3 regions of the Pseudomonas artemisiae genome follow, and region 3 is predicted to be linked to each of the others. Evidence: predicted binding sites of a transcription regulator. Region 3 holds the regulator's gene; each other region holds the start of a gene.

What was found. Region 3 encodes FliA, which starts transcription of late flagellar genes. Its sites were predicted from a motif close to CTAAAGTTTNNNNNNNNNNNGCCGNTAA; they were not measured.
Region 1: flgM (flagellar biosynthesis anti-sigma factor FlgM) is a predicted target of FliA. The motif match lies at 1,191-1,218, and genes of this name have one in related genera.
Region 2: ACWKV4_RS08510 (flagellar protein MotY) is a predicted target of FliA. The motif match lies at 2,085-2,112, and genes of this name have one in related genera.

What each region holds. Positions count from the first base shown of each region.
Region 1 is NZ_JBSKHS010000008.1:24,658-27,932, forward strand. It holds gene ACWKV4_RS11150 (chemotaxis protein CheV) at 1-266, opposite strand, end outside; gene flgA (flagellar basal body P-ring formation chaperone FlgA) at 356-1,105, shown strand; gene flgM (flagellar biosynthesis anti-sigma factor FlgM) at 1,254-1,556, shown strand; gene ACWKV4_RS11165 (flagella synthesis protein FlgN) at 1,606-2,073, shown strand; gene ACWKV4_RS11170 (flagellar brake protein) at 2,170-2,916, shown strand; gene ACWKV4_RS11175 (MFS transporter) at 3,016-3,275, opposite strand, start outside.
Region 2 is NZ_JBSKHS010000005.1:200,410-203,684, reverse strand. It holds gene ACWKV4_RS08525 (bacterioferritin-associated ferredoxin) at 1-2, opposite strand, end outside; gene rnt (ribonuclease T) at 241-915, opposite strand; gene pyrC (dihydroorotase) at 912-1,958, opposite strand; gene ACWKV4_RS08510 (flagellar protein MotY) at 2,149-3,150, shown strand; gene ACWKV4_RS08505 (argininosuccinate synthase) at 3,272-3,275, shown strand, end outside.
Region 3 is NZ_JBSKHS010000009.1:28,223-31,497, forward strand. It holds gene flhF (flagellar biosynthesis GTPase FlhF) at 1-503, shown strand, start outside; gene fleN (flagellar synthesis regulator FleN) at 707-1,540, shown strand; gene fliA (RNA polymerase sigma factor FliA) at 1,537-2,286, shown strand; gene ACWKV4_RS12175 (chemotaxis response regulator CheY) at 2,459-2,833, shown strand; gene ACWKV4_RS12180 (protein phosphatase CheZ) at 2,851-3,275, shown strand, end outside.

The sequences.
Region 1 (3,275 bases), on a different contig from region 3:
TCCTGTACCGCCTCCAGCGAGCGCGAGCCCGTGGCCATGGACAGGTCGAGAATCGGGATGGTCGCGCCACGGATATTGGCCACGCCACGCACCACCGGGCTGGACTTTGGCATCAAGGTCAGCTTCGGGCACTGCAGCACTTCGCGAACTTTAAAGACGTTAATGCCATATAACTGTTTGCCGTTCAGACGGAACAACAACAGTTCAAGGCGGTTCTGCCCTACCAGTTGCGTGCGCTGGTTTACGGAATCCATCACACCAGCCATGTTAAACCTCCACCTTGTACTGTCGGCTTCGAGCCTCGCTCAGTGCTAGCGAGCCGTGATTTTGGCACGTCGCTTGCTCAAGCATAGCCATGAACGAGAAAACGCCATATTCACGACATCTGATCGCTACCCTGTATGGGTTGTTCGCAACCTTGTGTCTATTGGGGTCGGGGCGTGCGCTTGCCGACGACGTCACTGCACCCGAACAGCTTATCGGTGTGACTCAAGGGTTTCTTGAGTTCACGGTGGAAGATTATTTGGCAACCAGCCAGACCGAAGGCCGCTACGAAATAGAAGTCGCCAACTTGGACCCACGGCTACGCATGCCTCAATGTGACCGAGACCTGACCGCGCGCCTGGAGAGCCCTGCCATCCCCCTGGGCCGGGTTACGGTGCGCGTACGCTGTGAAGGCGGCTCACCTTGGACGGTGTTCGTACCCGCCACGGTGAAGCTGTTCCGCGAAGTGGTGGTCGCCACTCGGCCACTCAAGCGCGATACAGTGATCGCCGACGGTGACGTTGCCCTGCGCGAACGCGACGTTGGCCAACTCAATCAAGGCTTTTTGCCTTCGCTGGACCAGGCTGTCGGCCAACGGGTAATGCGACCGACGGTCATGGACCAAGTGCTGGCGCCGGTGCAGGTGGAGCAACCGGAAGTTATTCGCAAAGGTGACCAGGTGGTGATCACAGCCCGTACCGGCACCTTGGCGGTAAAAATGCCAGGCGAGGCCTTGAGCAATGGCGGCATGAATGAACAGATCCGGGTGCGCAACCTGAACTCACAGCGTGTAGTAAGGGCGCGGGTTACCGGTGCCGCTCAGGTGGAAGTGTCCATGTAAAGGCAAGCCGTGCTAGCGGCCTGGCCTTGATTTTCCTACACTTGGCGGATGAACCTTGCCTATTGGGTGCTTTCGAAAAATTACCCTAAAGTTTCTCGGCACCCGGTCGAAAACAAGGCAAGCGTCCAAACACCAAGGGGTTCATATCATGGTTATCGATTTCCGGAGCGTTACCGGCTCCACTCAAGTCTCAAGCACTGCGCGCACCACCGGTAGCAAGGCAGTTGGGGCTGTAGACGACGTCAAAAGCGTCAAGGAAACCAGCCAGGCGGGTGAATCCGTTCAGTTGAGCGATGTCGCTCAGCACATGAAGAAGGTCACCGAAAACCTGGGCACCGATGCGCCCGTCAATGCCGCGCGTATCGCCGAACTCAAGCAACAGATCGCAAGTGGCAGCTATCAGGTCGACAGCAGCCGTGTTGCCAGCAAAATGCTTTCCTTCGAGTCCTAAGCCCCCGCGGCTTAGGGTTTACCGGGCGCAATGATTACCAGAGCTCGCCATGCACGACACGACCTTGTTGCAACTGATTGAAGATGACATCGCGCCCGCCGAGCAACTCCAGGCGTTGCTGCGCGAAGAGTACACCGCGTTGCGGGGTCGTGACATGCAGTTGCTGGAAAACATTCTGGCCCACAAGCAGTCCCTGATCGTGCAGCTTGGCCAACATGGTCGGCGCCGCAGTGAACTGCTTGCCTCCCTGGGCCTGACCCCAGATGCTGAAGGGCTGGCGCAGTTGGCCGAGCAGTCTGTATTGGGCAAGGTACTGGTAGAGCGCGGTGAACACTTGGCGGGCATTCTTGCCGATTGCCAAGCGATCAACGAGCAAAACGGTCGAGCCATTGCCTTGCAGCAATTTGCCACGGCAAACCAGTTGAAAATCCTCAGCGGTGGTGATGCACCTTCGTTGTACACGGCCCGCGGCTCTACGGCGCGGCTGGCGACAGTACGGGCGTTCAGCCAGGCTTGACGTTCAGGTATCGCCACCACCACAGCAGTGGCACAATGCCTGCAACTTTTAGTGGGTTTGTAGCCCACTACGTTATCGCCCGGAGACCCGATCACTGTGTTCAACGCCCCAAGTGCGGATGATGCCCCGCAGCCGCCAAAGGTGCTCACTACGCCATTGGAAGTGCACGCTAACGTTAAGTCGCTGATGGATGGGCATGACCCCTTGATCGTGACGTTTACCGCGGGCCAGCAACGGTTTCAGAGCTATGTGGTAGAGGTGGATCGGGATGCTGGTACCTTTGCGCTGGACGAACTGATCCCGCGCGATGGCGAGCGCCTGCTGAACAGCGGCCAGCCCTTTCGAGTGGAGGGTTTCCATGACGGGGCGCGTATCGCCTGGGAGGCCCAGGGTACGTTTACGGTAGTGGACGACGAGCATGGCCGTAGCTATCATGGCCGCTTGCCCGCCGAGGTGATTTACCACCAGCGCCGCAACGCTTTCCGCGCTGCATTAAAGCTTTCATCTCTGGTTGATGTGGCCCTGGCAGGCGACAAGCTGGCCAAGACGCTGCGGGGGAAGTTGTTGGACCTGTCCGCAACCGGCTGCAAATTGCGCTTCGACGGTAACTGTGAGCATCTGCTGCAACTGGGGCAGGTATACGAACGGTTTTCAGCCGCCCTGCCCTTTGGCCCTATTACCACGCCTGTGGAGTTACGCCACCTTCACTTCGAGCAGCGGTTGAACACCACCTTCGCGGGCGTGCGTTTCCATACCATGACGGGGCTGGTGCAACGCAACGTGGAACGGTTCGTTTACCAGTTGCAGCGCAATGCCCGGCAATTCGAAAAGGACGACTTCTAAACCTCATCTGTAGGAGCCAGCAAGGCTGGCGAAGCGACCGATCCCAATTTGGCTCGGGCCATTGTTCGGCGGCTTCGCTGACGCCTACAGAGGCGGATGTCAATTATCCTTCATCTGATCTTCCACCACCTGCTCATCCACCCTTGGGTCCAAGGCGGCCACGAGGGGTGAGCTGGTCATGTTGTCTGGCATCGCGATATGGTGCAGCGGGGCATCTTCGACTTGGTGCAGGTTGGTCACCGCCTGTGGCCGCACGCGCCATACCAAGATAAGCGCAAAGAAGGAAACGAAGCCATAGAGCATTTCGCTGCCATAGAGCTTCATTACCACCCCAGCGGCCAACGGGCCAATACTTGCAC
Region 2 (3,275 bases), on a different contig from region 3:
ATATCGCTGGCACCGTCGCTGTGAGGCTGGGAATGCCAGGATACTAATGTTAATGAGAATGCGTGTCAAAACGCTTAGTGGTGTAAGGGGCCCGAGTCGATGAAAGGTCGCTTCGCCAGCTTGGCTGGCTCCTACCCTTCGAATTCGATCACAATTCATCGTGTAGGAGCTGGCGCCAGCCAGCGAAGGTGGCTTAGCCCTGTTCGCCAGCTAGCGCTAGCTCCTACGTCTTAAAAACGGTCAATCGTCGAAATCGCGCCAGCCGCCCATGTCTTTCCAGCGGTTGACGATACCGCAGAACAGCTCGGCGGTTTTTTCGGTGTCGTAGCGGGCCGAATGCGCCTCCCGGCCATCGAAGTCGATGTCAGCGCTCTGGCAAGCCTTGGCCAGTACCGTTTGGCCATAGGCCAACCCCGCCAGGGTAGCGGTGTCGAAGCTGGAGAACGGATGAAACGGGTTGCGCTTAAGGTCGTGGCGAGCAACCGCGGCATTAAGAAAACCCAAGTCGAAGCTGCTGTTATGGCCTACCAGAATCGCCCGCTTGCAGCCATTGGCTTTCAAGGCTTTGCGCACGCCACGGAAGATATCGGTCAAGGCGCTTTCTTCACTGACCGCCATGCGCAGCGGGTGGTCAAGCTTGATGCCTGTGAACTCCAAGGCTGCCGCCTCTATGTTAGCGCCGGCGAAAGGCTCTACCCGGAAGAACCAAGTGTGGTCCGGGAACACGAAGCCTTTTTCATCCATGCCAATGGTAGTGGCGGCGATTTCCAGCAGTGCATCGGTGGCGCTGTTGAAGCCACCGGTTTCTACGTCCACAACCACCGGCAGGTAGCCCCGAAAGCGGGCTGCCATAGGGTGGCGGCTACCTGCGCTAGAGGGGCCGTCCTGCTCGTCGTCGAAATGCTCGTCACTCATGCCGGTACCTCCGCCACACGCCATTGCAAGGTTTCGCCCGCGCGCAGCGGTACGACCTCATGCTCTCCAAAGGCCAGCGCCGAAGGCGCGACCCAGCTTTCTTTCACCAGCGTGATGCACTCCTGATTGACGGGCAAGCCATAGAAGTTTGGCCCGTGCAGGCTGGCAAAGCCTTCGAGCTTGTCGAGCGCGCCAGCTTGATCGAAGGCTTCGGCATACAGTTCAATGGCCGCATAGGCGGTGTAGCAGCCCGCACAGCCGCAAGCAGCCTCTTTGGCATGGCGTGGATGGGGCGCCGAGTCAGTGCCCAAGAAGAATTTGGCATTGCCGCTTGTAGCCGCCTCGATCAGCGCGGCCTGATGTAGGTTGCGCTTGAGAATAGGCAGGCAATAGAAATGCGGGCGAATGCCACCCACCAGCATGTGGTTGCGGTTATAGAGCAGATGGTGGGCCGTGATCGTCGCCGCGACGTTTTCACCCGCGCCATTGACGAAGGCCACTGCGTCGGCAGTAGTGATGTGCTCGAACACCACCTTAAGCCCCGGCACGCGGCTGACGATACGAGTCATATGCTCATCGATAAAGGCTTTTTCCCGATCGAACACGTCGACTTCGGCATGGGTGACCTCGCCATGCACCAGCAGCGGCAGGCCCGCCTCGGCCATGGCCTCGAGTACCGGGAACAACCCGTCGATGGAGGTCACGCCGGAATCAGAGTTAGTGGTAGCGCCAGCCGGGTACAGCTTGGCGGCGTGTACATAGCCACTGGCGAGCGCGGCGTGGATGTCTTCGGGGCGTGTGCGGTCGGTCAAGTACAGCACCATCAAGGGTTCGAAGCGACTGCCGGCCGGGCGGGCATCGAGAATGCGCTGGCGATAGGCGCCGGCTTGCTCGGCATTACGCACCGGCGGTACCAGGTTGGGCATGATGATCGCGCGAGCAAAGGTGCGCGCGGCGTCGGCCACGGTCTGGCCGAGGGCAGCGCCGTCGCGCAGGTGAATGTGCCAGTCATCTGGACGTAGCAGGGTAAGGCGGTCGGACATGGAGGGTACCAGGGGTAGAGCTCATGGGGCGCCGGCAGCAAAGCGTCGGCCGCGTAACGAGGCGGCCCGCTGCCTGTAGACGGACTTGCGCGAATCCTACCGTAAAAGCCTGCCTGGGGCATCCGCTTCAAGTTTGCGCGACCTCGACCGATACGCCTTGAGTACGCTGTCATCTTCTTCGGAGTTCGCCGTGGGCCCTCGTTACCTCGCCTGTTTATTCCTGATCGCTTGCAGCCTGGGCGCGGCCCCGGCGCTGGCCTTTACCTTCCAGACCCGTTTGGAAAATGTGGAGTGGAAGGTTGAAGGTGATGCCTTCGAGTGCCGGCTTACCCAGCCGGTGGCGGATTTTGGCGAGGCCCAGTTCATTCGGCGAGCAGGCGAAAAAGCCTTGTTTCGCTTGAGCACCAGCACCAACGCTCTAGGGACCGGCACGGCCAGCCTGATGTCCGCCGCCGCGCCCTGGCAGCCCGGGCGGGGCGACATCAGCTTGGGTTCGGCGCGGCTAAGCAGTGGTCCGACTGTACTGACCTCCAGCCAGGGTCAGGCCAGTGGCTTGATCAGCGGGCTGCTCGAAGGCCGTAGCGCCGTGGTGCGCGCCGTTTCCACTGACAGTGGCCAAGCCATGGACGTGCGCGTACTGCCGGTGAAGTTCAACAAAGCCTGGAGCGACTACCAGGCGTGCGCGGGCAAACTGTTGCCCATGAATTTCGAGCAGGTACGCATGGCTCAGATCCCGTTTCCAGGTACCGGTGTGGACTTGGATAACGCAGCCAAGGCCCGGTTGGATGTGATCCTGGCGTTTCTAAAGGCCGACCCTAGCGTCAACCATATCGAACTGGACGGCCACTCCGACAACAGTGGTAACCGCCTGACCAATCGGGAGCTGTCTCGCCGCCGTGCACTGTCCGTGGCTGATTACCTCAAGGCCCATGGCGTGCCCGAGGACCATATAGACGTGCGCTTCCATGGTGAGCAATACCCCGTGGCGCCTAACACGTCACCGGCCAATCGTGCGCGTAATCGCCGGGTGAATATCCAACTGGACAAGCGGCCGGTCATCGAGACCATTACCCCCACTTCGCAGGCACCTACGGCGCCCTTAACGACGCCTGCCACAGCGCCTGTGGCTGCACCGGCCATACCTGCTGCCGGGGCTTCAGCCGCTCCGACAAAACCCGCCGTGAAGAGCTGAACATACTGTCGCTAACGCTTGAACGCTGTCGCTTCACCAACACTTGCTGTCGCGCTACTGTAATTTAACGGCCATGGGCGGTAGAATCGGCGGCTTTAAGCAAAACCGGTGGAGTAATGGCATGG
Region 3 (3,275 bases):
GCATCCTTAACGTTTCAGTGACTCACGTCGACCCAGGCCAATCCCTGGCTCAAGCCTTGGAGCCGCTACTGCGCAAACGCGTGGTACTGATCGATACCGCTGGCCTGCAAGCCAGCGATCCGGCCCTTAAGCTGCAACTTGAAAGCCTGGCCGGGCGGGGCATTCGGGCGCGCAATTACTTGGTGCTGGCCACTACCAGCCAGAAACAGGTATTAACGGCCGCGTACCATAGTTACAAGCGCTGTGGGCTCGCAGGCTGTATCCTCACCAAGCTTGACGAAACGGCGAGCCTGGGTGAGGTATTGAGCTTGGCCATCAGCCATGAGCTACCGGTGGCGTACCTTACCGATGGCCCACGTATTCCAGACGACCTTCACCTGCCCCGCAAGCACCAGTTGGTGAGCCGCGCGGTGAACGTCCAGATGCAGGAAGAGCCGAGCGAGGAGGCCATGGCCGACATGTTCGCCGACCTGTATCACAGCCCTAGCAAGCGCGCGGGTTGAGGGCATGACAATGAATGAATGCATGCGCAAGTGGTTGCGCGACAGCAGGCCAAAGGGCTTGCTGAATGGTTTGAAACCTACCTGCATCACGCGCGGCAAGCCGTCGAAGCACTTAGGTGTGCAACGGTGTTGTCGTGCCGGTTCGCCACAAGGGCGGCCCGGCGGTGGTGTAGCCAGCGTCTCAGTGACAAGGTAAAAAACGAATGGGCAGCATGCATCCCGTACAGGTGATTGCGGTGACCGGCGGCAAAGGCGGCGTCGGCAAGACAAACGTGTCAGTGAACCTCTCATTGGCATTGGCCGAACTCGGCCGGCGGGTGATGCTGCTGGACGCTGACCTGGGCCTGGCCAACGTCGATGTGCTGCTGGGCCTTACCCCTAAACGCACCCTGGCCGACGTGATCGAGGGCCGCTGCGATCTGCGCGACGTGCTGTTGCAGGGCCCGGGCGGCATTCGCATCGTGCCCGCGGCCTCCGGTACCCAGACCATGGTGCACCTGACCCCCGCGCAGCATGCCGGGCTGATCCAGGCCTTTAGCGAAATCGGTGACAACCTGGATGTGCTGGTGATCGATACCGCGGCCGGGATTGGTGATTCGGTCGTCAGCTTTGTCCGTGCGGCCCAGGAAGTGTTGCTGGTGGTGTGCGATGAACCTACCTCCATCACCGACGCTTACGCGCTGATCAAGCTGCTTAACCGTGACTACGGCATGAACCGCTTCCGTGTACTGGCCAACATGGCTCAAAGCCCTCAGGAAGGGCGGAACCTGTTTGCCAAACTGACCAAGGTGACGGACCGCTTTCTGGACGTCGCCCTCCAATATGTGGGCGCGGTGCCGTATGACGAAACCGTGCGCAAGGCCGTACAGAAGCAACGCGCTGTGTACGAAGCCTTCCCACGCTCGAAATGCGCTCTGGCCTTCAAGGCCATCGCCCAGAAGGTGGATACCTGGCCGCTGCCCGCCAACCCGCGGGGGCACTTGGAATTCTTCGTCGAACGTTTGGTACAGCAAACCAGTGCGGGGCCTGTCTCATGAGCGCCAGTGGATACCGGATGTACAACAATGCTTCTCGGCAATCGCAGCAGCATGAACTGATCGAGCGCTATGCCCCTTTGGTCAAGCGGATCGCCTACCACCTACTGGCACGGCTACCGGCCAGCGTTCAGGTGGAGGACTTGATCCAAGCGGGAATGATCGGGCTGCTGGAGGTCGCCAACAAATACGATTCCAGCAAAGGGGCCAGTTTCGAAACCTACGCCGGCATTCGAATTCGCGGCGCCATGCTCGATGAAGTACGTAAAGGCGACTGGGCACCGCGCTCGGTACACCGCAATACCCGCACCGTGAGTGAGGCAATCAGAAAGATTGAAGCGCGAACCGGGCGTGACGCTAAAGATCACGAGGTTGCTGCCGAACTCAACATGAAGATCGATGAATATTATTCGATCCTCAATGACACACTGGGCAGCCGCCTGTTCAGCTTTGACGACCTGCTTCAGGACGGCGAGCATGAAGGGCTGCACGAACACGGCGCCAGTGGTAGTGGCGAACCGGCCCGAGGCCTGGAGGACGAGCGCTTCCAAACAGCCTTGGCCGACGCCATCGCCAACTTGCCGGAACGTGAACGCCTGGTGCTGGCGTTGTATTACGACGAGGAGCTTAACCTCAAGGAAATCGGCGAAGTGCTTGGGGTGAGTGAGTCCCGGGTGAGCCAGCTACACAGCCAATGCGCCGCGCGCTTGCGCAGCCGCCTTGGCGAATGGCGGGCCGCCGCGCGGTAAACAGTGCCGTGACAGTAGGGCTTGCTCGCGATGGTCTTCGCTTTGGCGTTGTGGCTGGTCGCGGGCAGGCCCTCTTGTTGCGGGGTGTAGCGCATACATAACGAATTCGATTGATTGCGCGTCCCGGAGCGGGCGTGTTTGAGACTGCTTGGAGGTCTACTTGGACAAGAACATGAAAATCCTCATCGTTGACGATTTCTCGACGATGCGGCGGATCATTAAAAACCTGCTGCGCGATCTGGGCTTTACGAATACCTCCGAAGCCGACGATGGCGTCACTGCTTTGCCGATGCTGCTAAACGGCAGTTTCGATTTCCTGGTCACCGACTGGAACATGCCAGGCATGACAGGCATCGACCTGCTGCGCCAGGTCCGTGCCGATGACCGCCTCAAGCACCTTCCCGTGCTAATGGTCACCGCCGAAGCCAAGCGCGAGCAGATCATCGAAGCGGCCCAGGCCGGGGTCAACGGTTATGTGGTCAAGCCATTCACCGCACAGGTCCTTAAAGAGAAGATTGAAAAAATCTTCGAACGCGTGAACAGCTAAGGCCGCCAGGGGGCGCTATGGAGTCCAGAAATCTGCCGTTGGGTGAGTTTGAAAACACCCTGAAAACCCATGCCCGCCGATTGGTCGACAGCCTTGAAAAAGGCCAGTTTGGCGAAGCGGTGCAGCTGATTCACGAGCTTAACCAGACCCGGGATCGTGGCCTGTACCAGGAAGTGGGCAAGCTGACCCGCGAGCTGCACAGCGCCATCGTCAATTTCCAGATCGACCCACGGTCTCCCAAGGCCGAGGAGGTGTCGCAGATTACCGACGCTACCGAGCGCCTGGACTACGTAGTGCGCCTGACGGAAAACGCCGCCAACCGCACCATGGACCTGGTAGAGCAAAGCACGCCGGTGGTCCATGGGTTGGAAGAAGACGCCAAGGCACTGCGTGCCGATTGGCAGCGGTTCATGCGCCGCGAAGTGCAGGCCGATGAGTTTCG